4 regions of the Pseudomonas sp. GW821-FHT04D07 genome follow, and region 2 is predicted to be linked to each of the others. Evidence: predicted binding sites of a transcription regulator. Region 2 holds the regulator's gene; each other region holds the start of a gene.
What was found. The regulator sigma-54, encoded in region 2, starts transcription at its own class of promoters, with help from an activator protein. The targets are predictions, from matches to a motif close to ANTGGCATNNANNTTGCTNT.

Region 1 (7,011 bases), on a different contig from region 2:
GGCGCTAAAGCTAGCATCCGATGCCGCTGCGGGCAAGTTACTCGGGCTTGATCGCAATCACGCCCTGGGTCCAGAAGCGCGGTTGGAAATGGCCGCCATATTGCTGTTGGTAGAGTTTGTTGCGCTCGTCCTGGTGAGGAACATCGCGGATCGCCACATAGACCAGGAACAGCACGGCGGCAGTGCCGATCCCCATCCACGACCAATGGATAAAAGCATTGGGTTTGGCCGGCTCGCGCTTCCAGACATGCAGGGCCACTAACCAGCCGACGACCAGCGACAGCCAGAGCTGGGAGTAAGGCATCACGATCACGCCGTCGACCATGGATTGGGTCAGGGCGCCGATCAGGCTGGCGAACAGGCACAGGCGCAGCAGGTCAGTTGGATCATCGGAAGTCGCGCGCTCGCGGATGAGGAGCAAGGTGGCCCACAGGCCGCGTCCAACCAAGCCCATGACCAGCAAAGTGGAGGGGATGCCCCATTCACTGGCCCATTGCAGGATGGCTTGATGCGGATGGGCGGCGATGGGGTTGTGGATATCGGCGAAATGCATGGGACCGAAACCAAGCCAAGGGCGTTCGCGAATCATGTCCCAGGCTTGTTGCCAGAGTGGGCCTCGATCAGACAACGAGGTGGTCAAGCGATCACTGGCAGCGTTGCTCACCTCCATACCGAGGTAGTCGCTAAGAACACCAAACAACAGCCAGTAGAGCATCACGCCCACCGCAACAGCGAGCAGTTGCCAGGTGATCCATCGTCTGCCGGAGTGACCACAAATGAATAGCACGCAGGCAGCGACACCCATGCCAAGCCAAGTACCACGCGTCCCTCCGGTCACAGCGATCAGCCACCAGAGACTCAGGAGTGAAAACATCCAGAGTTGAGCTGAACGTCTGGTGGTAGACATCAGAAGTGGGAGGGCTAAAAGCGGTAGGGTGAAGGTCTGGAATTGGCCATAGAAGCGCTTGTTGGAAAAGCCACTCAGAAGTTCGTCGGGATCCAGCATCCTTGTACCCGAGGACAGCGAATGGAATGCCAATGTCAGAAAGTCAAAGCCCTTGAAGGCGCAGATAAACACGACAAACAGCATCAGCAGTTGATCAGCGGAGACCCCATTGGCTCGACGTGTATAGGCAAAGGCTTCAGCGCAGCAGCAAGAGGCAGCAAGCAAGGCGACCTCTGTGAATGCCCAGAGTGGCTGATGCGCATGACGGGAAGAGACGATACCTGCCAGCAAAATCAACCCACAGGCCAAGAGCGTGGGCCGATCGACAAGACCGAACGCGCGGGGTATTCGGCAGCAAAGCAGGAAAACCACCGCCGTACCGGCAACGACGAGTTGCCCAAGACGCTGAAGCGTATGTCCGCCCAGACCGTGCCCAAAGACCATCACGACAGCGATAAGCAGCGCGAGTACCAGCCAAATCTTTGTTCGCCCAGTCCAGGCAGCGCCCATTACAACCTCGGAATTTCCATTTCAGGCAGTTTACAGATACATCAGGCTTTCGGAGCCAGCATCAAGAGTGGCTTGGGGTGCGCCCGGTCGCAGGCAAGCTGGCTCCCTTGATTGCATCCGAGTTCAAGGTAGCGCTGAGCCTCGTCAGGCTGCCCCATGCTTTTCAAGGCGTCTGCCATGCCTATGTAAGGTTTTGTATAACTAGGTCTGAGGCTTATGGCGCGCTCGAACTCCAACTTGGCCTCTTCTGCCTTTCCACGCAAAAGAAAAATCTTGCCCCGTTGATAATGGGCATATTCATATTTCGGCTTCAGTGCGATGGCTTTATCAATGCTCCCCAATGCCAAATCAACGATCCCCTCATTGAGGTAGGTAATCCCCAGATTGTAATAAACCCGGTAACCACCAAAGAGCCCCGGCTTGTCGCCCTGGCCTTCATAATATTGCACTGCTTCACTCCACACCAATACAGGCGCAGACAAGGTCATCAGGCGATCATAGGAAAGACCGAACAGATACAATGCAAAAACAGGAGTCAAGGTGACCAGATAAATCCTCTTGAGTCGTCGCAGCCCCAACGCCAAGGCAATAAACAACCCGGGTATCCAGAGATAGCTGCGATACAGTACAAAAGGCTCCTGCAATCGGACTGATACCAACTCCGTGGCAAACAGCACCCATGGGAACAGTAGCGCGAACCCCAGGAGACCTTTACTCGCCCCACGCAGCAGCAATATGAAAGCTGCCAGACCATAGGCCACAAACGCCACCAGACCGGCCCAAGCCCACCAGACGCCGTAACTCAGGGGAAAGGGCACACGAAGGTCAAGTCCCAGGGTGCTACCCTGAGGCAAGATCAGGAGCGAGAGATACTTGAAGAACAGCCCCATCTGATTCAGCACACTCAACACATAGAGCGAGCCATCCGGCTGGAAGACTTCATCACTGAGCACTTCTTCGCTCTTGATCTCATAGGCATGACCGATTACCCCCTTGGACCAGAGTACGACGGACACAGCAACAGTCGCTTGGACAGCCAACACCGAAAAAATCTCCCGGGCACTGAATGACGCAGGGAGTCGGCTACGGCGATGCAATACCCAGAGTAGAAAGCACAACGCTGGCAGCATCACTGCATGCTCTTTGGCATACAGGGACAACAGAATGCACAGGCAAGACGCCCAAAGAGCCCAACGTTTCCCGCAAAGCCCCTGCCAAAAAGCCCATAACCCCAGCAGGCCAAAAAGAGTGGCACACACGATGGTCCGCTGGATTAGGTAACCCTGAGTCAGAATAGCCAGCGGGTGTATAGCGAATAGAAAGGCAGCGATAAGGGCTGCAGTGTCCGCATTCAGAAAAAAAGACGAGCGCTGCTCCAGACTACGCAGGAGTTGCCGAACAAAACCAAACAGTACCAGTGCCGTGCAGCCGTGAAGAAGCAGGTTCTCCACTCGCAACAAGATGAGCTTGTCACTGAGGTAGACGACGGTAGCGGCCATGGAATCGTGCACCCACAGCCGTGGAGTCAGGCTAAATCCCATGGATAACAACGCAGCGGGCCAACCCTCGCGAAAAAAGGCCTCATCGTCAAAAACCAGGGGATTATTCAGGAAGGAAAAACAAAGTATCAACAACAGGCCAGCAGAAAGAACAGCAAGTAGCAAAAAAACCAATCGGCGCGAAACCATAGTGCTCCTATATTCAGTCTTCCAAACGCTCAGTGCTTATAAAAACCGGCATACCTTGAAGGGAATGCCGGTTTTATTTTACTACGCAGAGGCTCTAGGCCTCACGCATAACAACAAATATTATCTGCAGAGACCAGCCTGCAAGCAGGTACCGCCAACAGTCCAAACAATCGCATTACCGCTGGTACCAGGATTAAGCGTGTAGGTGACATTACCTGCCGCACCTGACGCATTCATTGTGATAAGCCCATTCGCGACCGTCATCGAAGTCAGGTTGCTCGTCGTCGTTACCAACGGTATACCATTTGAACCCGCAGTACAGTTAGTGGGGCTCAGATTGTTTTCTGACATGCAAATTGCCACAGCACTCTTGTATCCATCCGCAATCGAAACGACCTCGGCAAAGCGGGCCTTTGTTGTATAGGTGTTATACGCAGGCAACGCAATCGCCGCCAAAATACCGATGATCGCCACAACGATCATCAGTTCGATCAAGGTGAAACCCTTTTGAGCATTCATATTTCGTCTCCAAACGTGAGCAAAGGCGTGATGACTCGTCTTAATGGTTAGCACAGCCCGTGCCATCCCCCTCCGTGCAGCCCAGCACCTGTTGAAATGCCCTTCAACGCTCGGAATGCTGCGTCAGAACAACAAAACCTGACATTTTTTGTCACCTACCCTCCCCCGATTTGGCACCATCGCCCGACTACGCTATAAGACTCCGACTGTTTGCGTTTGGTGCTCAAATGAACGATATCGCCCTTTCCGGTCTGGCCAAGCAACTGGTTGCCGCCGAGCTGATTACCGACAAGAACGCTCAGCAGGCGTATCAACAGGCCCAGCGCAATCGGGTATCCCTCGTCAGCTATCTGGTCCAGAACAAGCTGGTCAAAAGCCGCCAGGTCGCGGAAATCGCCTCGGAGCATTTCGGTGTTGCCCTGCTCGATCTGAGCTGCCTCGACAAGGAAAGCCAACCCAAAGGCCTGGTCAGCGAGAAATTGATCCGCCAGCACCATGTCCTGCCACTTTGGCGGCGTGGCAATAAATTGTTCGTCGGCATTTCCGACCCCAGCAATCACCAGGCTATTACCGATATCCAGTTCAGCACCGGCCTCACGACCGAGGCCATCCTGGTCGAGGACGACAAGCTCGCCGATGCCATCGACAAGTTTTTCGACAGCAGCAGCAGCGGCTTTGAAGAGATGGGGGATGTCGACCTCGAAGGCCTGGATATCGAGTCGGTCGATGAGAACAAGAAGAACGAACAGATCGCCGGCCAGGATGCCGACGATGCCCCCGTGGTGCGTTTCGTCAACAAGATGTTGTTGGATGCCATCAAAGGTGGCTCTTCGGACTTGCACTTCGAGCCCTATGAAAAGGTCTACCGCGTTCGCCTGCGTACCGACGGAATCCTGCGCGAAGTGGCCAAACCGCCGATCCATCTCGCCAGCCGTATCGCCGCACGCCTGAAAGTCATGGCCAGCATGGATATCTCCGAGCGCCGTAAACCCCAGGACGGACGCATCAAGATGCGTATCTCGAAGACCAAGGCTATCGACTTCCGGGTCAACACCCTGCCGACGCTGTGGGGCGAAAAAGTCGTGATGCGGATCCTCGACCCGTCCAGCGCCCAGATGGGGATTGATGCACTCGGGTATGAGCCGGACCAGAAAGCACTCTATATGGCAGCCCTGAAACAACCGCAGGGCATGATTCTGGTCACCGGCCCGACCGGCTCGGGCAAAACCGTTTCGCTCTACACCGGCCTGAATATCCTCAATACCGTGGACATCAATATATCCACCGCCGAAGACCCGGTGGAAATCAACATGGAAGGCATCAACCAGGTCAACGTCAACCCGAAACAGGGCCTGGACTTTGCCCAGGCCCTGCGCTCGTTCCTGCGCCAGGACCCGGATGTCATCATGGTCGGTGAGATCCGCGACTTGGAAACTGCCGAGATTGCCATCAAGGCGGCCCAAACCGGCCACATGGTCCTGTCCACCCTGCACACCAACAGCGCAGCAGAAACCTTGACCCGCCTGCATAACATGGGCATTCCCGGCTTCAACATCGCCACCTCGATCAATCTGATCATTGCCCAGCGGCTAGCACGCAAACTGTGCAGCCACTGCAAGAAGGAAATCGATATCCCCGAGGAGGCCTTGATCAAGGAAGGTTTTCCTCCCGATAAAATCGGCACCTTCAAAATTTACGAGCCCGTCGGCTGCGAGCAATGCAACGGTGGCTACAAAGGCCGAATCGGGATCTACGAAGTGGTCAAGAACACCCCGGACCTACAACGGCTGATCATGGCCGAAGGCAATTCCATCGAAATCGCCACCCAGATGCGCAAGGACGGCTTCAATGACCTGCGTACTTCTGGCCTGCAAAAAGCCATGCAAGGGCTGACCAGCCTGGAAGAAGTCAACCGCGTGACCAAGGACTAAACCATGGCGACCAAAGCAGTCAAAGTCAGCCTTTATGCCTGGGAAGGGACCGACAAGAAAGGCAACAAGATGTCCGGTGAGCTCACCGGCCATAACCCGGCACTGGTCAAGGCACAACTGCGCAAGCAAGGCATCAACCCGGGCAAGGTACGGAAAAAAAGCAACTCGATCTTCAGCAAGGGCAAGCGCATCAAGCCTCTGGATATCGCCCTGTTCACCCGCCAGATGGCGACGATGATGAAAGCGGGCGTGCCATTGCTGCTGTCCTTCGACATCATCGGCGAGGGTTTCGAGAACCCGAACATGCGCAAGCTGGTGGATGACATCAAGCAACAAGTCGCCGCCGGCAACAGCTTCGCGACCGCCTTGCGCAAGCAACCGGAGTATTTCGACGATCTGTACTGCAACCTGGTGGATGCGGGCGAACAGGCCGGTGCCCTGGAAAGCTTGCTGGAACGGGTAGCGACCTACAAGGAAAAAACCGAAGCTCTGAAAGCCAAGATCAAGAAGGCCATGAACTACCCCATTGCCGTCGTGCTCGTGGCGATCATCGTTTCCGGGATCCTCCTGATAAAAGTTGTGCCGCAGTTCCAGGCGATCTTCAAGAGTTTTGGCGCAGACCTTCCGGCCTTCACTCTGATGGTGATCGGACTCTCCAACATCGTGCAGGAATGGTGGTGGATCATTATTCTGGCGCTGGTTGGAGGCATCTACTGCCTGAGACGGGCGCACAAGACATCCGAGCGTTTTCGCAACTGGATGGACAGGGCACTGCTGAAACTCCCGATCATCGGTCCGTTACTCTATAAATCCGCCGTGGCCCGCTACGCCCGCACACTGTCGACCACATTCGCCGCGGGGGTACCGCTGGTCGAGGCCCTTGACTCCGTAGCCGGCGCCACCGGCAATATTGTCTTCAAGAATGCTGTCAATCGCATCAAGCAGGACGTCTCCACCGGCATGCAGTTGAACTTCTCCATGCGGAGTACTGGCGTGTTCCCCAACATGGCCATTCAGATGACAGCCATTGGAGAGGAATCCGGTGCACTGGACGACATGCTCGACAAAGTGGCGGGCTACTACGAAGTCGAAGTCGACAACATGGTCGATAGCCTCACCAGCCTGATGGAGCCCATCATCATGTCCATACTCGGCGTGATCGTCGGCGGTCTGGTGATCGCCATGTACCTGCCTATCTTCAAACTCGGCTCAGTAGTCTGAACATGCCCCTACCCGACTTCCTGGCCAGCAACCCGCTGGCCTTTGTTTTATTCGCCCTGCTCCTCGGCCTGATCGTCGGCAGCTTCCTCAACGTCGTCGTCTGGCGCCTGCCAAAAATGCTCGAACGCGACTGGCGCACCCAGGCCCACGAAGTGCTCGGCCTGCCCCAACCCGCGCCCGGCCCGACCTACAACCT
Region 2 (7,011 bases):
TTATCGGCGGCTCGGCCTCGACCCGGCACAGCCTCAGCTGCGTGATGATCGCCGAAGGCGATGGCCAGATGCAGCGCGATTACTGGTATGACGTCAATCGCCAGGGTGAATTGCTCGCGGATGCCGCGGGCATTGGCCGCAAGGCCGCGCAGCGGGCGGCCAGCCGCCTGGGTGCGCGCCCGGTGCCGACCTGCGAAGTGCCGGTGCTGTTCTCGGCGGAATTGGCCGGTGGTTTGTTCGGCAATTTCCTTTCGGCAATCTCCGGCGGCAACCTGTACCGCAAGTCGTCATTCCTCGAAGGGGCAATGGGCCAGCGCCTGTTCCCGGAATGGTTGACCCTCGACGAGCGTCCGCACCTGATGCAGGGCATGGGCAGCTCGGCCTTTGACGGCGACGGCCTGGCGACCTATGCCAAGCCGTTCGTCGAAAATGGCACCCTGGTCTCCTACGTGCTGGGTACCTACTCGGGCCGCAAGCTGGGCCTGCCGAGCACGGCCAACGCCGGTGGCGTGCACAACCTGTTCGTCACCCATGGGGTCGAGGACCAGGACGCGCTGATCCGGCGCATGGGCCGCGGCCTGCTGGTGACCGAGTTGATGGGCCATGGCCTGAACATGGTCACCGGGGATTATTCGCGCGGTGCGGCGGGCTTCTGGGTCGAGAATGGCGAAATCCAGTTCCCGGTTCAGGAAGTGACCATTGCCGGCAATATGCGCGATATGTTCAAGCAGATCGTCGCGGTGGGCAGCGATCTGGAACTGCGCAGCCATATCCGTACCGGTTCGGTATTGATCGAGCGGATGACCGTCGCCGGTAGCTGATTGCACTGATTAAAAAGGCGCGCCATCCGTTGGATGGCGCGCCTTTTTTGTGGCGTTTTACACGCCCGCAATGGCCTGACTGAAACGCCTGTTGGCGAAGGGTGTAGGCGCGAGCTTGCTCGCGATGGACGTCAACGATAATGCGGGGAACCTGGTGCCCCTTGGTGTCAGGGCTACCATCGCGAGCAAGCTCGCTCCTACAGAGTACGTGGCAGGCCGGCGTTATTCGCCTTCGTCGAAATAGTTGTTGATCAGCTTGACCAGCGCGGCCATCGCATCGTCTTCCTGCTCGCCTTCGGTCTTCAGGTGGATCTTGGTGCCTTTGCCGGCCGCGAGCATCATCATGGCCATGATGCTCTTGCCGTCGACCATGCTTTCCGGTGTACGCCCGGCGCGGATCTGGCAGGGGAACTGGCCGGCCACGCCGACGAACTTCGCCGAAGCGCGGGCATGCAGACCCAGTTTGTTGATGATTTCAATTTCCAGAGCGGGCATCGCGGTGGTGGTCCTTTCAGCTAAGGTCGCGGTGGCGGACCTGGACGTTCTTCAGGGATTGTTGCAGGGCCTTGCCCAAGCGTTCGGTGAGGTAGACGGAGCGGTGATGCCCGCCCGTGCAGCCGATGGCAATAGTGACATAAGCCCGGTTGCTGGCGGCAAAACGCGGCAACCATTTGAGCAAATAACTGGAAATATCTTGGTACATTTCCTCGACGTCGGCTTGTGCGGCCAGGTATTCGGCCACCGGTTGGTCGAGCCCGGACTGCTCGCGCAATTCCGGTTTCCAGTAGGGGTTGGGCAGGCAACGTACGTCGAACACCAGGTCGGCATCCACCGGCATTCCGCGCTTGAAGCCGAACGATTCGACCAGGAAGGCGGTGCCTGGTTCCGGCTGGTTCAGCAGGCGCAGCTTGATGGTGTCGCGCAGTTGGTAGAGGTTCAGGTGGGTGGTATTGACCTTGAGGTCGGCCAGGTCCGAGATCGGCCCCAACAGGTTGCTTTCGTCGCGAATGGCCTCGGCCAGGGAACGATTGGCATTGCTCAGCGGGTGGCGGCGACGGGTTTCGGAAAAACGCTTGAGCAGGGTTTCTTCGTCGGCGTCCAGGTACAGCACATCGCACTGGATGTGCCGGCTGCGCACTTCATCGAGCAGTTCCGGGAAGCGCGACAGGTGGCTGGGCAGGTTGCGCGCGTCGATGGAAACGGCCACCAGCGGTTGCGCCAGCTCGGTATGGATCAGCGCGCGCTCGGCCAGTTCCGGCAGCAGGCCGGCCGGTAGGTTGTCAATGCAGTAGTAGCCGCTGTCCTCGAGGACATCGAGGGCGGTACTTTTACCCGAGCCGGAACGACCACTGACGATGATCAAGCGCATGGTCAGTGACCACTCTGCTCGTCCAGGACCACCTGATACAGGGCCTGGTTGGAGGTTGCACCGCGCAGCTTGTCACGCACGTCCTTGCGGTCGAGCATGCTGGCAATCTGCCGTAGCAGCTCCAGGTGGGCATCGGTGGCGGCTTCCGGGACCAGCAGGACGAACAGCAGGTCAACCGGCGCGCCGTCGATGGCATCGAAATCGATGGGGGCGTCCAGATGCATCAGGGCGCTGATGGGTGCCACGCAACCCTTCAGGCGGCAGTGCGGGATGGCAATGCCATTGCCGAAACCGGTCGAGCCGAGTTTTTCCCGCGCGATCAGGCTGTCGAAGACATCCTGCATCGCCAGATAAGGAACTTCCTGGCTGATCAGGTTGGCAATTTGCTCGAGGGCTTTCTTTTTACTGCCGCCCGGCACGTTCACCAAGGAACGGCCGGGGGTCAGGATGCTTTCAAGTCGGATCATGGATGGGTATCAGCGACCTGTACCTTGGAGCAGGTGCAGGTTCTTTTCCTTATGCTTTTTCAGTTGTCGGTCCAACTTGTCGGTAAGCAGGTCGATCGCCGCATACATGTCGTCATGCTCGGCGTTGGCGACCACTTCACCGCCGTGGATATGCAAGGTGGCTTCGATTTTCTGCTTCAGTTTTTCGACGGCCATGGTCACCTGTACGTTGGTGATCTTGTCGAAATGACGCTCCAGTCGGTCGAGTTTCTCGCCGATGTAAGCACGCAGGGGTTCGGTCACTTCCAGTTGGTGTCCACTGATATTGACTTGCATACAGCTTCTCCTTCGTTGCCAGTGCATAACGCGGCAGGCGATTGCCTGCCACAGTGCTACGCCCTGAAAGTCACCGATCGGCGACTTTCAGAAAGCAGCCCAGACGCTGTAACGCGGCCCCGTCCACTACATCAGTCGCTTCCGCTCGCTGGAGGGGGCGATCCCCAGGGACTCACGGTATTTGGCGACGGTACGACGGGCCACCTGAATGCCTTGTGCCTCCAGTAAACCAGCGATCTTGCTGTCACTCAACGGCTTTTTCTGATTTTCCGCTGCAACCAGTTTCTTGATGATCGCGCGGATCGCCGTGGACGAGCATTCGCCGCCTTCGGAGGTGCTGACGTGGCTGGAGAAAAAGTATTTCAGTTCATAGATACCGCGGGGGGTATGCATGAATTTTTGCGTGGTCACCCGGGAAATCGTCGATTCGTGCATGCCCACCGCTTCGGCGATGTCATGCAGGACCAACGGTTTCATCGCCTCGTCACCGTACTCCAGGAAGCCGCGCTGGTGCTCGACGATCTGGGTGGCGACCTTCATCAGGGTTTCGTTGCGGCTCTGCAGGCTCTTGATGAACCAGCGAGCTTCCTGCAACTGGTTGCGCATGAAGGTGTTGTCGGCGCTGGTGTCGGCACGCCGGACAAAACCGGCGTACTGCGGGTTGACCCGCAGGCGGGGTACCGATTCCTGGTTCAGTTCCACCAGCCAGCGCTCGTTGTCCTTGCGCACGATCACGTCCGGCACCACGTATTCGGCTTCGCTGGACTCGATTTGCGAGCCCGGGCGCGGGTTGAGGCCCTGGACCAGTTCGATGACCTGGCGCAGTTCGTCTTCCTTGAGCTTCATGCGCCGCATCAACTGGCTGTAGTCGCGGCTGCCGAGCAGATCGATGTAGTCGCTGACCAGGCGCTGGGCTTCGGCCAGCCAAGGCGTGCGGGCCGACAGCTGGCGCAGTTGCAGCAACAGGCATTCACCGAGGTTGCGCGCGCCGATGCCGGCCGGTTCGAATTGCTGGATGCGATGCAGCACCGCTTCGATCTCGTCCAGCTCGATATCCAGCTCCGGGTCGAAGGCGTCGAGGATTTCCTCGAGGGTCTCGTCCAGGTAGCCCTGATTGTTGATGCAGTCGATCAGGGTTACGGCGATCAGCCGGTCGGTGTCGGACATCGGTGCCAGGTTCAGTTGCCAGAGCAGGTGGCTCTGCAGGCTCTCGCCGACCGAGGTGCGGGTGGTGAAGTCCCACTCGTCGTCATCGTTGCTTGGCAGGCTGCTGGCGCTGGTCTGGTAGACATCTTCCCAGGCGGTGTCGACGGGCAGCTCGTTGGGAATGCGCTCGTTCCAGTCGCCTTCCTCGAGATTGTCCACCGTCGGCGCGGTTTCCTGCTGGTAGGACGGTTCTTCGACCTCGGTGTTGGGTTTGTGCTCGGCGTTGTCGGCCAGCGGGTCGGTATTGTCGAAGTCGTCGCCTTCTTCCTGGCGTTCGAGCATCGGATTGGACTCCAGGGCCTCCTGGATTTCCTGCTGAAGGTCCAGGGTCGACAATTGGAGCAGGCGGATGGCCTGTTGCAGCTGCGGTGTCATCGTCAGCTGCTGGCCCATTCTCAGGACTAGCGATGGTTTCATGGCAGGGGCTTAACACCTTATTCGCCGGCGCGCATGCGCCATCCACTCTACAGGGCGCCGGGGCGCCAAACATAAGCAAATTATATGCCTGAAACCCGAGCCTTTGCCTAGAGCGTTGTAACAATAAAAATTGTGTGGTTTTTATTGAACGGGGCGCGCTCTGGCGCTTGATCCTTTGCCTCGATGTTTACAGGCGGAATTCGTGGCCCAGGTAGACTTCCTTGACCAGTTCGTTGGCCAGGATGGTGGCCGAATCGCCTTCGGCAATCAGCTGTCCATCATTGACGATATAGGCGGTTTCGCAGATGTCCAAGGTCTCGCGGACGTTGTGGTCGGTGATCAATACACCGATGCCCTTGGCCTTGAGGTGATAGATGATCTGTTTGATATCGCCTACGGAAATCGGGTCAACCCCGGCGAAGGGTTCGTCGAGCAGGATGAATTTCGGCGCGGTGGCCAGGGCGCGGGCAATTTCCACGCGACGCCGTTCGCCACCAGACAGGCTCATACCGAGGTTATCGCGGATGTGGCTGATGTGGAATTCCTGCAGCAGGCTTTCCAGCTCCTTGCGGCGAGCGTTCTTGTCGATGTCCTTGCGGGTCTCGAGGATTGCCATGATGTTGTCCGCCACCGACAGCTTGCGGAAAATCGACGCTTCCTGGGGCAGGTAGCCGATCCCGGCGCGCGCGCGGCCGTGCATGGGCTGGTGGCTGACGTCCTGGTCGTCGATCAGCACGCGACCCTGGTCGGCCTGGACCAGACCGACGATCATGTAGAAGCAGGTGGTCTTGCCGGCACCGTTGGGGCCGAGCAAGCCGACGATCTGCCCGCTGTCGATCGACAGGCTGACATCACGCACCACCTGGCGACTTTTGTAGGCCTTGGCCAGATGCTGGGCTTTCAGGGTTGCCATTACTGCGCCTTCTGCTGTTCGGTTTTCTGCTTCGGCTGGATGACCATGTCGATGCGTGGGCGCGGCGCGGTGATCGCGCTACCGTTGGCGCGACCGGCCTGGGCAATCTGCTTCACCGTGTCGTAGACGATTTTCTCGCCTTCGGTGGTGTTGCCGTCGTTGATCACCTTGGCCTTGTCGATCAGGATGATGCGGTTCTGCTGAGCGTGGTACTGGATGGTCACGCCATAGCCCTGCACCGGCTTCGGATCGCCGACTTTCTGCAGTTGCTCGAAGTAGGCCAGGTTGCCCACGGAGGTCACCACGTCGATGGCGCCGTCCTTGGTCCGGGTCAGCGTCACGGTGTTGCCCTTGACGATCATCGAGCCTTGGGTAATGACCACATCGCCCTTGTAGGTGGCGATGCCTTGCTTGTCGTCCAGTTGAGCGTCGTCGGCTTGGATGCGGATGGGCTGCTGGCTGTCGGTCGGCAGTGCCCAGGCGCTCACGCTTCCCAGTGCCGCACCCAGGCCAAGCAAAATAGGGAGGGTTTTAACGAGACTCATACTGTCCTCTTACATTGGACAGCAGGTGTATCCGGCTGTCGTTCAAATACGCTTTCATTCCCTTGCCAGTGGTCACGCCGTCGGCACCGTCGATTCTAACGGCTTGCTCGGTCTGCGCATATTGCTTCTGTGGGAATACTGTCATTCGACTGCTGGTAATGATCACTTCCCGCTGTAGTTCGTCAGTGCGCGCCACCCGTACCGAGTCGATCAGTTCGATCTCGGTGCCGTCCGGGTTGACCTCGGCGTGCTCGCTCTGGACGTGCCAGGGATAGACCGTGCCACGGTAGATGTGCATGTCGGGCTTGGTCACCAGGGTAACGTCGGAAGCCTTGAGGTGTTCGACCTTGTCACCGGTCAGGTCGTACTGGACCCGGCCGTCCGGCATGTACTGAATGCTGTGGGCGTTAATAGCGTAGTAGTCGATCTGGGTTTCATCGACCTGCGCCATCGGGCGCTCGAGGAAGCGTTCCGGGCTGATGTTCCAGTAGCCAACAGCCGCGAAAATCGCAGCAATGACAGCGAACAGCAGAATGTTGCGAATTTTCTTGCTCAGCATAAATAGCTCTACAGGTAGGCGGCGTGAGCCGCTTCAAGGCTGTCCTGGGCTTGCAGGATCAGCTCGCAGAATTCGCGGGCGGCGCCTTCGCCACCCCGGGCCCGGGTAATACCGTGGGCGTGTTCGCGGACGAAGCTGGCGGCGTTGGCCACCGCCATGCCCAATCCGACGCGGCGGATCACCGGCAGGTCCGGCAGGTCGTCACCCAGGTAGGCGACCTGTTCATAGCTTAGATTGAGCTGGGCGAGCAGGGCGTCGAGCACCACCAGCTTGTCCTCGCGACCCTGGTAGACATGGGGGATGCCGAGGTTCTGCGCGCGGCGTTCGACCAGTGCGGTCTTGCGACCGCTGATAATAGCGGTTTGCACGCCGGCGGCCATCAGCATCTTGATGCCCTGG
Region 3 (7,011 bases), on a different contig from region 2:
CTTTGCCTGTTCGTGCTGCCGGCCCGTGGGCCCGACGCAGTCATGTTCACCCGGGCCGGTTGTGGCCAAACGATCGCCGTTGATCGACGGGGCGTCCCACTCGCGCCATCGCGGTGAGGTATCAGGGGCTATGCATCGCTTGTGCCAATACCCGTCAACCAAGGCCGAACACGATCCCTGTAGGAGCCGGCTTGCCGGCGATGGCGTCCGCATGGACAGCGCAAGGTTCAAGGGCCTCATCGCCGGCAAGCCGGCTCCCACGGGTTACGCGGTGTTTTCAATAGCCCATTTCCTTAGCTGACTGGCGTTGGGAAAAGTTCAAGCCCAGCCAGGCAACAAAGCGCTAAAACAGTGCAACATGACTCGTCTTGCCCCATCACGACGCCGATTTTCATTGCCCTGGGTGGCGCCAGCGCACCGACCTCACCCCATGTCAGCCTTGTCTGCCGCACCCTGCCAGCCGTCACTGATGCAGTTGGCGCGCGCATTGCTAATGCCTGCATAGGCCATCAACGTCGATGGCACTCTATTTCACTCTCCAGGCAACAGTCACGACAAAGGCGCCGTGCCGCTCCCGTTGAAAAACGTGGAGCCGCAGGCGCCTTTTTTCGTTTCCGCCGGACCCGGTTGCCAAGCCGGGACGCATTATCGAGGACGCACCATGACCGATACCCAGGTGGCCAGCAAAACCGTGCGCAGTGTCTGTCCCTATTGCGGCGTAGGGTGCGGCATCGTCATGCAGGTCGAGGACAACCTGATCGTCAAGGTCTCGGGCGACAAGCAACACCCAAGCAACTTCGGGCGTCTGTGCACCAAGGGCAGCACCTGCGGCCAGGCGGTGGCCGACTCCGGGCGCATGGAAAACGCTTTCCTGCGCTCGCAACGCAGTCGCGACCCGGCCCGGGTCGGCATCGACCAGGCCATCAGCGCCACCGCCAGCCGCCTGCGCGGTATCATCGACAGCCATGGCGCGGATGCCGTGGCGCTCTATGTCTCCGGGCAAATGTCCCTGGAAGCCCAGTACCTGGCCAACAAACTGACCAAGGGCTTTATCCGCAGCCGGCATATCGAATCCAACTCGCGCCTGTGCATGGCCAGTGCCGGCAGCGGCTACAAACTGTCGCTGGGGGCCGATGGCCCGCCGGGTTCCTATGAGGACTTCGAGCACAGCGAGCTGTTCCTGGTGATTGGCGCGAATATGGCCGACTGTCACCCGATCCTGTTCCTGCGCCTGCTCGATCGGGTCAAGGCCGGAGCCAAGCTGATCGTCGTCGATCCGCGGCGCACCGGCACCGCCGACAAGGCCGACCTGTTCCTGCAGATCAAGCCGGGCACCGACCTCGCCCTGCTCAATGGCCTGCTGCATCTGCTGGTAAAAAACGGCCACAGCGACCGTGACTTCATCGCCGCCTTCACCGAAGGCTGGGAGGTGATGCCCGACTTCCTCGAGGACTACCCCCCGGCCCGGGTCGCCGAACTGACCGGCCTGGCCGAGGCCGACCTGCACCAGGCCGCGCAGTGGATTGGCCAGGCCGCCAACTGGATGAGCTGCTGGACCATGGGCCTCAACCAGAGCGTGCAAGGCACCTGGCACACCAATGCGCTGTGCAACCTGCACCTGGCCACCGGCACCCTCTGCCGTCCTGGCAGTGGGCCGTTTTCCCTGACCGGGCAACCCAACGCCATGGGCGGACGCGAGATGGGCTACATGGGCCCCGGCCTGCCGGGCCAGCGCTCGGCGCTGGTGGCCAGCGACCGCGCCTTTATCGAGCAGCTGTGGCGTCTGCCCCCCGGCAGCCTGCGCGCCGAAGCCGGCGAAGGCACGGTGGCGATGTTCGAGGCCATGCGTGCCGGCAGCATCAAGGCCTGCTGGATTATCTGCACCAACCCGGTGGCCAGCGTCCCCAACCGACAGAACGTCATCGAGGCGCTGCAAGCCGCCGAACTGGTCATCAGCCAGGACGCCTACCTGGATACCGAAACCAACCGCTACGCCGATATCCTCCTGCCCGGCGCCCTGTGGGCCGAGGCGCAAGGCGTGATGATCAACTCCGAACGCAACCTGACCCTGATGCAGCAGGCCGTGCAGCCACCCGGCGAGACCCTCCCCGACTGGCAGATCATCGCCCGCGTGGCCTGCGAAATGGGCTATGCCGAGGCCTTCAGCTATGACAGCGCCGAGGCGGTGTTCGAGGAGATCAAGCAGGCCTGGAATCCCAAGACCGGCTATGACCTGCGCGGCGCCAGCTATGCCCGCCTGCGCGAGCAGCCGCTGCAATGGCCCTGTGCCGAGGCGCAGGGGCCCACGCGCAATCCGATCCGCTACCTCAACAACGGCCTCAGCCAGGCGCTGAAATACGCCCAGGACGGCCAGCAACCGGCGATCGCCTTCCCCACCGAAAGCGGCAAGGCACAGTTCTTTGCCCGGCCGCACCTGATGCCGGCGGAAATGCCCGACGAGGCATTCCCGCTGGTGCTCAACACCGGGCGGGTGCAGCACCAATGGCACACCCTGACCAAGACCGGCAAGGTGCCGACCCTGAACAAGCTCAACCCTGGCCCCTTCGTGGAAATTCATCCCGACGACGCCACTCGCCTGGGCATCCAGGAACGCGACCCGGTGCAGATCCGTTCGCGGCGGGGCCGCGCGGTGCTGCCGGCGGTGATCACCGACCGGGTCCGACCGGGCAACTGTTTCGCGCCCTTTCATTGGAACGATGTGTTCGGCGATGACCTGGCGATCAACGCCGTCACCAGCGACGCCATCGACCCGCTGTCGCTACAACCAGCGTTCAAGTTCTCTGCGGTGAACCTGCTGGCCCTGGCCCCGGAGCCCGCCAGCCTTATACCCGAGGGCGCGCTGGCCGGCACCTCGACTGTCGCCCCGGAGGGCTTTTCGTCCATGCAGATCAACGCCTTTGCTCGCCTGCTCAACCTCGATATCCCGGCAGAACTGAGCCTGGCCAGCGACGAGCGCCTGTACATGCAGGGCTACCTGCTGGGCCTGCGCAGCGCCGAGGCCCAGACACCGGGGGTACCCACCCTCCCCGCCAGCGCGCCCTTTGGCGCCGACAAACGCCTGCTGCTGGATGGCCTGCTGGCCGGGCTGTTTTCCCGTACGACGAGCACCGCGCTGGAACCGCAGACGACCGCCACGGTTCCAGCACCAACTGCCGAATGGCTGGTGCTCTGGGCCTCACAAACCGGCAACAGCGAAGAGCTGGCCCAGGCCTGCGCCAAGCGTCTGGACGCCGCCGGCCAACGGACCTGCCTGCGCGCCATGGACGAGGCCGGCCTTGACGACCTGCGCGCCGCCAGCAGCGTGTTGCTGGTCACCAGCACCTTCGGCGACGGCGACCCACCGGACAACGCCGCGGGTTTCTGGCAGACGCTGCAAGGAGCCCAGGACCAGGCCCTGGCGCAAAGCCGCTACAGCGTACTGGCCCTGGGCGACACCAATTACGATCAGTTCTGCGGTTTCGGCCGCAAGCTCGACGAGCGCTTGAGCGAACTCGGCGCTGAACGCCTGCTGCCGCGCCTGGAGTGCGAACAGGATGCCCAGCAAGCCGTCGAACCCTGGCTTACCACCCTGTGCACGGCACTCAGCGGCCCATCAGCGCCTCCGGTCGCACTCCCGACAATCGTCGCCAGCGCTGCCGTGTCGGCAACCGCGCAGCCGGCTCGGACCGACGTCGGCAGCCCCTACAGCCGTCATCACCCATTGCACGCCCGCCTCCTGCACAACCAGGTGCTGAATGCCCCGGGCGCGGAAAAGGAAACCCGGCACCTGGTGTTCGACCTCGCCGACCAGGACTTCCCCTACCAGGCCGGCGATGCCCTCGGCGTCTGGCCAAGCAACTGCGCGGAGGCGGTCGACAAGCTGCTGGATATCCTGCAGTTGGACGGCGACAACCTGGTCACGCTCAAGGACAAGGCGCCGATGACGCTGCGCGAGGCCCTGCTCGACCACCTGGACATCACTCGCATCACTCCGGAGATCCTCCGTCGGGTCTGCGGGCTTTGCGCCAGCCCCTGGCTGGATGAGTTGCAGGAGGAAGCCAATCAGGCCCGGCTCAAGGACTGGCTCTGGGGCCGGCAATTGCTCGACCTGCTGCACGAGTTCCCCATCAGCCTTGGCGCCAACCAGTTGATCAGCCTGCTCAAGCCTTTGCAGCCGCGCCTGTACTCGATTTCTTCCAGCGCGAAAGTCACCCCGAGCCAGGTGCACCTGACGGTTTCCACGGTGCGCTACCGGCATGGCGAGCAGATCCGCGGCGGGGTCTGTTCGACCTTTCTCGCCGATCGTGCCGCCACGACCGGGGCACGCCTGTTTATCCAGCGCACCACGCACTTCCGGGTCCCGCAGGACCCACGCACGCCGCTGATCATGATCGGCCCCGGCACCGGCATCGCGCCGTTTCGCGCCTTCCTGCAGGAACGCCAGGCCCAGGGCGCCGAAGGCAAGAACTGGTTGTTTTTCGGCGAGCAACGCGCCGCCAGCGACTTCTACTACCGCGAGGAGCTCGACGCCTGGCTGCTCAGCGGTCACCTGAGCCGCCTGGACACCGCCTTCTCCCGCGACCAGACTGAAAAGATCTACGTACAGCAGCGCATGCTCGAAGCCGGTGCGCAGTTCTGGAGCTGGCTGGAGCAAGGCGCCAGCGTCTATGTCTGTGGCGATGCCAGCCGCATGGCCAAGGACGTCGATGCCGCGTTGAAGAAGATCGTCCAGGTCCACGGGCGGATGAGCGGCGGTGCCGCGGGTTTGTATGTCAGTGCCCTGAGCAAGGATCGACGGTATCTGCGCGATGTCTATTGAGTGGCACCGTGTAACCGTAGCTACGCGGTCACTGTGGCCGGCTTGCCGGCGATGGGGCCGGCGAGTCTTGCCGCGATCTTGCGGACGTCATCGCCGGCAAGCCGCCTCCCACAAGGGCCCTGTGCGGCATGACTCACAGCTATCGGCATAACTCTTGCTCCGCCTTGTGACAGGCGTCAGCCCTACAGCTTCAGGAATCACCGCATGAACAACGATTTGGCAAGGTCCCCTCTGGCCTGGGTAGCAGGCAGTGATGCCCCGGAAAAGAACGTACTCAACCTCGGCTATATGCCCTTGAGCGACAGCGCCTCCCTGGTGGTCGCGGCCACCCAGGGCTTCGCCCAGCCCTACGGCCTGACACTGAATCTGCAACGCCAGAATTCCTGGGCCGGCCTGAGCGACAAACTGGTCAGCGGCGAACTGGATGCCGCCCATGGCCTGTACGGGATGATCTACGCCATCCAACTGGGTATCAGCGGCACACCGGCCACCGACATGGCGGTGCTGATGGGCCTGAACCAGAACGGTCAAAGCATCAACCTCTCGCAACCGCTCAAGGACGCCGGCGTCACCAGCGCCCAGGCGCTGCAACAACGTGCCCGCAGCGGTCAGGCCAAACTGACCTTCGCCCAGACCTATCCCACCGGCACCCATGCCATGTGGTTGTATTACTGGCTGGCCAGCCAGGGGATCCACCCTTTGGAAGACGTCAACAGCGTGGTGGTGCCGCCACCGCAGATGCTCGAACACCTGCAAGCCGGGCGCATCGACGGCTTCTGTGTCGGTGAACCCTGGGCCGCCCACGCCGTCGAGCAGGGCCAGGGCTTTACCCTGGCCACCAGCCAGGCGATCTGGCCAGACCATCCGGAAAAGGTCCTGGCCTGCACCCGCGCCTTCGTCGAACAGTATCCCAACACCGCGCAAGCGCTGGTGATGGCAATCCTCGAGGCCAGCCGCTTTATCGAGGAGAGCCAGGAAAACCGCCGTGGCACCGCGCAATTGCTCAGTGGCCGCGACTACCTCGATGCGCCGCTGGCAAGCATCGAGCCACGCCTGCTGGGCAGCTACAACGACGGTCTCGGCCGGCACTGGCAAGACCCCCACGCCCTGAGCTTCCATGCTCGAGGCACGGCCAACTACCCGTACCTCTCCGACGGCATGTGGTTCATGACCCAGTTCCGCCGCTGGGGCCTGCTGCATGCGGCGCCGGATTACCTGGGCGTGGCGCGCCAGGTCCAGCAACTCGATCTCTATCGTCGCGCCGCGACCGCCCTGGACATCCCCGTGCCCAGCGCACCGATGCGCAGCAGCCAACTGCTCGACGGCCAACTCTGGGACGGCTCCGCCCCGGAAGCCTATGCCCGCGGTTTTGCCCTGCATGCCCTCAATGATCACTGACGGGAGCTGGCCGCCATGTTGAAAATCCTGCTGATCAACGACACCTCGAAAAAACTCGGGCGCCTGCGCACGGCCTTGAGCGAAGCGGGTTTCGAGGTGATTGACGAATCCGGCCTGACCATTGACCTGCCCGCGCGGGTCGAGGCGGTGCGCCCGGATGTGCTGCTGATCGACACCGACTCGCCCAGCCGCGACGTGCTCGAACAGGTGGTGCTGCTGAGTCGCAACCAACCGCGCCCGATCGTCATGTTTACCGACGAGCACGACCCTGCGGTGATGCGCCAGGCGATCAAGGCCGGAGTCAGTGCCTATATCGTCGAAGGCATCCAGTCCCAGCGCCTGCAGCCGATCATGGAGGTGGCCATGGCTCGTTTCGAAAGCGACCAGCACCTGCGTGCGCAGTTGCAGGCCCGCGACCAGCAGATTGCCGAGCGCAAGCGCATCGAAATGGCCAAGGGACTGCTGATGAAGATGAAGGGTTGCGACGAGGAAGCCGCCCATACCCTGATGCGCCGCCAGGCCATGAGCAAGCAGCAGAAACTGATCCAGGTCGCCGAACAGGTGATCGCCATGAGCGAACTGCTCGACTGAGACGCACCGCAACGCAGCACGGTCTGGCCAGCAGGCTGCGTTGTGGGGCACGCCCCTCTCCCTCTCTGCCTGCAACCTGCCGGCAACGCCCTCGAAAGGCCGCGCTTGAGCCTCGAATGGGCGCGGACTGAAAACTGGCACACATAGTGCTCAGACAATACCCGGTAGCCAACGGCGGCTGCCCCACCCCCGACAAAGACGTC
Region 4 (7,011 bases), on a different contig from region 2:
GCGGGGTGGAGGACGACTTTATCGCTCGTCGCGACCAGGCCATTCTCGAGCTGTTCTACTCCTCGGGCCTGCGCCTGTCGGAGCTGACCGGACTCGATCTGGAGCAGCTGGACCTGGCTGACGGCCTGGTGCAGGTCCACGGCAAAGGCAGCAAGACCCGCGTCCTGCCGATCGGTCGCAAAGCCCGGGAGGCGTTGCAGAACTGGCTGCCGTTGCGCGCCCTGAGCAATCCGCCCGACGACGCCGTGTTTGTCAGCCAGCAAGGCCGTCGCCTCGGGCCCCGGGCCATTCAGTTGCGGGTCAAGGCCGCCGGCGAGCGCGAACTGGGGCAGAACCTGCACCCGCACATGCTCCGGCACTCCTTCGCCAGCCACCTGCTGGAGTCGTCCCAGGACCTACGCGCCGTGCAGGAACTGCTCGGCCACGCGGACATCAAGACCACGCAGATCTACACCCACCTGGACTTCCAGCACCTGGCAACCGTCTATGACAGCGCCCATCCCCGGGCCAAACGCAGCAAGGACAGTGAGCAATGACGATTCAGCTGATCACCTTCGACCTCGACGATACCCTGTGGGATACCGCACCGGTGATCCACAGCGCGGAGAACGTTTTGCGTGAATGGCTGGCCGAACATGCACCAAACCTGGGCGGCGTGCCGGTGGAGCATCTGTGGGCGATTCGCGAACGGGTGTTGCTCCAGGAGCCGACGCTCAAGCACCGCATCAGCGCCTTGCGTCGGCGGGTGCTGTTCCATGCCCTGGAAGAGGCCGGTTACTCGCACGCACAGGCTTCACTGCTGGCGGACGAGAGCTTCGAGGTATTTATCCACGCCCGGCACCAGATCGAGGTGTTCCCGGAGGTCGAGCCAACCCTGCAGGCCCTGGGCCGCTCCTTTGCCCTGGGCGTGGTCACCAATGGCAACGCGGACGTGCGCCGCCTCGGGCTCGCCGACTATTTCCGCTTTGCGCTGTGCGCCGAAGACATCGGCATTGCCAAGCCGGACGCACGGCTGTTCCATGAAGCCCTGGTGCGTGGCGGCAATGTCCCGGCCAGCGCGGCGGTGCATATTGGCGACCACCCTGGGGACGACATAGCCGGTGCCCAGCAGGCCGGCCTGCGGGCGATCTGGTACAACCCGACGGGCAAGGCTTGGGAGGCGCAGCGGCAGCCGGATGCGCAGGTTCGCAGCCTGACCGAGTTGCCAGCGCTGCTGGCCAGTTGGAACACCGCCGACTGAACGCGTGCCCCTGTAGGAGCAAGCCTGCTCGCGCTCACCGGCGCAGCCGGTGCCAAACACCACTGTCCGCCCATGAAAAAGCCCGCAGCGACGGCGGGCTGTTTCAACCAAGCAGAAACCCGGCGCTGAGACTCAGATAGGCCGACTGCCGTATTTGTTGTCCGGCTTCTTGGGCGGATCGGCCACCACATTGGCCTCGACTTCCTGCACCTTGCCGCCACGCGCGAGGAACTCTTCCATGGCCTTGGCCAGGGCATCGCGTTCCTTGTTCTTGGCTTCAACGCTCGGCAGTTCGTCAACCGACACCGCTGCCTTGGCCTTGCCCTTGGCAGTCGGTACCGGCGCGTCACCGCCGTCGTCATCGGCAACGTCTACGTCTTCAGCCGCCGCTTCCAAGCCTTCTTCGGCTTCGTCGTCTTCACCGACCTCGAGGTCGTCGTTTTCCAGATCATCGTCGCTCATGTTCTACCTCATGACTTGCGAAAAGCAGATTAGTTATAGCCCAGCTACGCCGACTGTCGAAGGCCGCCGGAAAAAATTCAACATCCGCTGCATACCAGCGGCTTATGCCCCGTCACCGTAAAGGGTGGCAAGGACTTTACGAGCACCGCCATGATCCCGGTGCTCGCCCAGATAGACACCTTGCCAGCTGCCCAGGGCCAACCGTCCCGCCGTCACCGGCAAAGTCAGCTGACAGCCAAGCAAACTGGCCTTGAAGTGCGCCGGCAGGTCGTCCGCGCCTTCGTCGTTGTGTTCATAATCGGCCTTGACCTGGGGTACCAGCCGGTTGAAAAAACGTTCGAAGTCGCGACGGACCGCCGGATCGGCATTCTCGTTGATGGTCAACGAGGCCGAGGTATGCTGCAGCCACAAATGCAACAGACCGACCTGGCATGCCTGGAGCCCAGGCAAACCGTCGAGCAACTCCTGGGTCACCAAATGAAAACCCCGGGGCCTGGCCCGCAAGGTAATCAGGGTCTGTTGCCACATACAGTTCTCCGCCCTTCGGCGCGCATTCTAGCGCGCTGTGGAAAAAAGCAAAGCGCCTAATACTCTTGCTTTGCTGTAAGCAATCGGCCCTTACAAAAACGCCCTGGGGTTTTGGCCGTAATGCCTTTGGATAAATCCTTTCAGTCCGTTTTCCAATGACAAATTCCAGACAAAAAAATGCCCGGCAAGCCGGGCAATTTTTTTTGCAGCCTTTACACGTTGTAGCCACGCTCGTTGTGTTGCGCCAGGTCCAGGCCCACCGACTCTTCGTCGTCGGTCACGCGCAGCCCCATCACGGCGTCCAGCACCTTGAGGATGATGAAGGTCACGATCGCGGTGTAGATGACGGTGAAGCCGACACCTTTGCACTGAATCCAGACTTGTGCGGCGACATCGGTGGTAGCGGTGTTGAAGCCGCCCATGGACGGTGCGGCGAACACACCGGTCAGGATCGCGCCGAGGATACCGCCGATACCGTGCACACCGAAGGCGTCCAGGGAGTCGTCGTAGCCCAGTTTGCGTTTCAGCGTAGTGGCGCAGAAGAAGCACACCACACCCGCCGCCAGGCCGATGATCAGCGAGCCCATTGGGCCCACAGTGCCAGCAGCCGGAGTAATGGCAACCAGACCGGCAACCACACCCGAAGCGATGCCCAGGGCACTTGGCTTACCGTGGGTCAGCCACTCGGCGAACATCCAGCCCAGCGCAGCGGCGGCGGTAGCGATCTGGGTGACCAGCATCGCCATACCGGCGGTGCCGTTGGCCGCGGAGGCGGAACCGGCGTTGAAGCCGAACCAGCCGACCCACAGCATGGCCGCGCCCATCAGGGTGTAACCAAGGTTGTGTGGCGCCATCGGGGTGGTCGGGAAGCCTTTGCGCTTGCCCAGCACCAGGCAGGCCACGAGACCGGCGACACCGGCGTTGATGTGGACCACGGTGCCGCCGGCGAAGTCGAGCACGCCCCAGTCGCCCAGCAGGGAACCCGGACCGCTCCAGACCATGTGCGCAATCGGCGCATAGACCAGGGTGAACCACACGCCCATGAACACCAGCATCGCGGAGAACTTCATGCGTTCGGCGAAGGCACCGACGACCAGCGCCGGAGTGATGATGGCGAAGGTCATCTGGTAGGTGACGTACACCGCCTCGGGGAACAGCGCCGTCGGCCCGGTGATGCTGGCTGGCGTGATACCGGCGAGGAAGGCCTTGGCCAGGCTACCGACGAAGGAGTTGTAGTTGACGACGTTGGCTTCCATCCCGGTGGTGTCGAACGCCATGCTGTAGCCATAAATGAACCACAGAATGGTGATCAGGCCGGTAATGGCGAAGCACTGCATCATCACGGAAAGAATGTTTTTCGAGCGCACCATGCCGCCGTAGAACAGCGCGAGGCCTGGGATCGTCATGAACAGCACGAGGGCTGTCGAGGTCAGCATCCAGCTGGTATCGCCGGAATTGAGGACTGGAGCTGGTACCGGGTCCGCCGCCATGGCCAAGGCTGGCATTACGAGGGACAACAGGGCTCCTAGCCCTGCGAATTTACGCAGAGTCATATTGTTTTCTCCTGGGGCGTTGGGGTTTGGCGGCTTAGATTGCGTCGGTATCGGTTTCGCCGGTACGGATGCGAATAGCCTGTTCCAGATTGACCACAAAGATCTTGCCGTCACCGATCTTGCCGGTGTTGGCCGCCTTGGTTATCGCCTCGATAACCCGGTCAAGATCCTTGTCGTCAATGGCGACATCAATCTTCACCTTGGGCAGGAAGTCGACCACGTATTCCGCGCCGCGATACAGCTCGGTGTGACCCTTCTGCCGACCGAAGCCTTTGACCTCAGTAACGGTAATGCCCTGCACGCCGATCTCGGACAGCGACTCGCGCACGTCGTCCAACTTGAACGGCTTGATGATGGCAGTGACTAGCTTCATGAAACTCTCTCCCGAATTGGTGGACTTGCCCCAGGAAAACAAACCCGACTCAAGTCTAAGCGCAGTGCCTGGCTTTGTAACGCATCGTCGGTCCACATCTACCGCTCGACGCCAGCTAACCGCTGCTGGCGAAACTTCCCAGCTTCGTCTGCCGCACTGCATTCGTCACAGCGACTGCATCAGTGCATGGGTCACTGGCAACTAAGCAGAAAGCTTGCCAGCTCCGTAAAAACCAATGTTTTCAGTCCCTTGGCCGCCGTGAAGGGTGAAAAAACACGTTGCACCAGAGCCATACGCACAACAACGGTGCGCAGGACGCTAGCGCGATGCGCGAAAACCGTGCACCCGCCCCCATGGAAATCACTATAGACACTGCGTGGTACACTGGCCGGTAATCTGTTTCCGGAACCTTAGCCATGCTTGCGCCCAAAGCTTTCCTCGATGCCCTGAGCGGCCACGCCTCCCGTTTGTTCAGCGGCGAAACACCCCTGCCCCGCCAGGAATTCGAAAGTCAGTTCAAGGTGTTGTTGCAGAGCGGCTTCAGCAAGCTGGACCTGGTCAGCCGGGAGGAGTTCGATAGCCAGATGGTGGTGTTGGCGCGGACCCGTGCGCGGCTGGAGAGCCTGGAGGCGAAGGTGGCGGAGTTGGAGGCGAAGCTGAATCCGCCGGTGGAGTGACGTTTCATTGCCTGCTCCTGCTTTGTGCGGGAGCGGTGGATTGCCATCCGACGCTCACTGAGAGAGTCAGAGTGCGTGGGCTGGGCGAGCCAACAGCCACCCAGCCTTGCTCAGACGACGAAAAGCCTAGGGCTCGAACGACCGTCTCCACTGCCTGACAACGTCAACCGAAGTCATTGGCAGTGCAGAACAGGAACGGTACCCAGTGGATTGATGGCCAAAAACGCAGGCTGCTTATGCTCCGCGGCCGGCAGGTCGATTTTGACAAACTCCACTTGAGAGCCCAGCCCTTTTTTGGCCAAGACGATTCGAATACGTAGCGGGTTGGGAAAACCTGGGATATCGAAAATTTTCATACGTGCCCCATGGCACCTACCTACTGATAGATATATAGTGCGCAGAGCTTTTCGAATCCGTCAAAGACTATCTGCCGATAGAGAGGTGATTTTTCATGGCGACGCCTGACACCCGTGAAACCATCATGGCAACGGCCAGAAAGATGGTGCAGCGATGGGGTTACAACGGCCTGAGCTTTCGCGAACTCGCCAAGGATGTGGGCATTAAAAGCGCCAGCATTCACTACCACTTTCCCAGCAAAGGGGATCTGGGTGCAGCGCTAGCACGCCGCTATACCGAAGACGGCGTTTCTTACCTGCAAGGTTTGCGGGACGCATCTGACGATGTGAGTGTCTGGATGAAGGGTTACACAGATATTTTTCGCATGGCATTAATCAACGACAACCGCATGTGCCTCTGCGGCATTATGGCGGCAGAGTTCGACGACCTCCCTCAAGAGGTTCGGATTGAAGTGGATGGTTTTACCCGCGCAAATGTTGACTGGCTGACGGAGGTGCTCAAGGTGAGCAAACCTCACATCTCAGCAGAAAAGCGAAGAGAACATGCACTGGCGATTTATGCTGCGGTCGAAGGCGCTCAGCTTGTGGCTCGTGGACGCGGGGATATTTCAGTATTCGACAGCGCTGTAGCCACCTATCAGGCGCTGGGTTTATTGCCGGCGTGATTTAGCTCAGGTGCGAAGCGTGGGCCATTGCACAATCGCCATCGCTTTGCCCAGGTTGAGGCGCCGGAGGAGCACCGGCGCTGTGAGCCGCAAATCCACCCAACCGGCATGGCTGTTGGCGATAACCTCTGCGCTGCTCACCCGATTTGACAGGCCCATTCATATATCACTTGACATATGTGTAATTGCACACATAAATTAGGTCATGACTCAATTATCTGGTACCGACCTCTGCTATTGCCTTGCTGTCAGGCGCAGTGCTCGGCATATGACACGCCTGTACGACCGCAATCTGGCGGGCGCCAATATTTCTATTTCGCAGTTTTCTATTTTGGCGAAAGTGCACGAGCGACCTGGCATTTCCATCGCCGAGCTTGCTGAAGCCATGGTGATGGAGAGAACCACCTTGGTCAGGGCACTCAAACCCCTGCAAACGGAGGGCCTTGTTGATAGTCGGGCTGAAGGCCCTAGATCCGCACTCAGTCTGTCGCTCTCGGCAAGTGGTTTGTCCAAGATCAGTGAATGCGAACCTCTTTGGGAGGCGGCACAGAAAGAGTACGAAGCTCAGATCGGCCGTGATCGTGCGGCGTCGATACGGGAGTCTTTGAAGCTTGACGTCGATGGTCGCTAATTTTTTGCACTTATATGTGTAATTACACATATAAAATCAACCGAGGGCTGGCGATGAAAGCTTTTCCGAAAATCCAGAACGGGGTCGATGTCGATCCCGCCGATCGAATCAGCGCTATCGATTTTGTAAACCGAGTGAACTGGTGGTTCGAGACGTGGGACGTAGAAGCGATGGTTGATGCATTCCTACCTGATGCCGTTGCTTACCATTTCCACGGCACCATTAACGGGCACGAGCAAATCCGACACTTTTTTGCTCACGATTACCCGTACCTGATTCCAGGCGTGAGTCGCCACGCCACAAACCACATTGTTGATACGGATGAGGAAGGCGTAGTCGTTCGCTATCAGAACTTGCTGGTGCGCTACGCAACCCCTGAGTCGGCTGCCGTCCTTGGTGCCGGGCAAGCGATAAAAAGCACTGACGATCTCCCGGCAATATGGCTGTACTCACCGATGATGGACCGTCTCCGTCGAACCGCAACAGGCTGGAAAATTTCTGAGCGTTACATCGGAGGCTCCACCGT

Region 1: AC07T0_RS27905 (pilin) is a predicted target of sigma-54. The motif match lies at 3,711-3,730, and genes of this name have one in related genera.
Region 3: AC07T0_RS26110 (CmpA/NrtA family ABC transporter substrate-binding protein) is a predicted target of sigma-54. The motif match lies at 4,961-4,980, and genes of this name have one in related genera.
Region 4: glnK (P-II family nitrogen regulator) is a predicted target of sigma-54. The motif match lies at 4,359-4,378, and genes of this name have one in related genera.

Annotation. Positions count from the first base shown of each region.
Region 1 is NZ_JBWKTH010000035.1:8,999-16,009, forward strand. It holds gene AC07T0_RS27895 (O-antigen ligase family protein) at 38-1,456, opposite strand; gene AC07T0_RS27900 (tetratricopeptide repeat protein) at 1,498-3,144, opposite strand; gene AC07T0_RS27905 (pilin) at 3,265-3,663, opposite strand; gene pilB (type IV-A pilus assembly ATPase PilB) at 3,891-5,594, shown strand; gene AC07T0_RS27915 (type II secretion system F family protein) at 5,598-6,815, shown strand; gene AC07T0_RS27920 (prepilin peptidase) at 6,818-7,011, shown strand, end outside.
Region 2 is NZ_JBWKTH010000006.1:136,842-143,852, reverse strand. It holds gene pmbA (metalloprotease PmbA) at 1-821, shown strand, start outside; gene AC07T0_RS10610 (HPr family phosphocarrier protein) at 1,044-1,316, opposite strand; gene rapZ (RNase adapter RapZ) at 1,333-2,190, opposite strand; gene ptsN (PTS IIA-like nitrogen regulatory protein PtsN) at 2,193-2,657, opposite strand; gene hpf (ribosome hibernation-promoting factor, HPF/YfiA family) at 2,667-2,972, opposite strand; gene AC07T0_RS10590 (RNA polymerase factor sigma-54) at 3,099-4,595, opposite strand; gene lptB (LPS export ABC transporter ATP-binding protein) at 4,783-5,508, opposite strand; gene lptA (lipopolysaccharide transport periplasmic protein LptA) at 5,508-6,053, opposite strand; gene lptC (LPS export ABC transporter periplasmic protein LptC) at 6,040-6,612, opposite strand; gene AC07T0_RS10570 (KdsC family phosphatase) at 6,621-7,011, opposite strand, start outside.
Region 3 is NZ_JBWKTH010000029.1:74,439-81,449, reverse strand. It holds gene AC07T0_RS26115 (sulfite reductase subunit alpha) at 677-4,819, shown strand; gene AC07T0_RS26110 (CmpA/NrtA family ABC transporter substrate-binding protein) at 5,024-6,217, shown strand; gene AC07T0_RS26105 (ANTAR domain-containing response regulator) at 6,233-6,808, shown strand.
Region 4 is NZ_JBWKTH010000002.1:248,681-255,691, forward strand. It holds gene xerC (tyrosine recombinase XerC) at 1-536, shown strand, start outside; gene AC07T0_RS04720 (HAD family hydrolase) at 533-1,240, shown strand; gene sutA (dormancy-specific transcriptional regulator SutA) at 1,373-1,702, opposite strand; gene AC07T0_RS04730 (secondary thiamine-phosphate synthase enzyme YjbQ) at 1,805-2,230, opposite strand; gene AC07T0_RS04735 (ammonium transporter) at 2,443-3,783, opposite strand; gene glnK (P-II family nitrogen regulator) at 3,818-4,156, opposite strand; gene AC07T0_RS04745 (accessory factor UbiK family protein) at 4,573-4,833, shown strand; gene AC07T0_RS04750 (glutathione S-transferase N-terminal domain-containing protein) at 5,007-5,189, opposite strand; gene AC07T0_RS04755 (TetR/AcrR family transcriptional regulator) at 5,285-5,854, shown strand; gene AC07T0_RS04760 (MarR family winged helix-turn-helix transcriptional regulator) at 6,123-6,485, shown strand; gene AC07T0_RS04765 (nuclear transport factor 2 family protein) at 6,539-7,011, shown strand, end outside.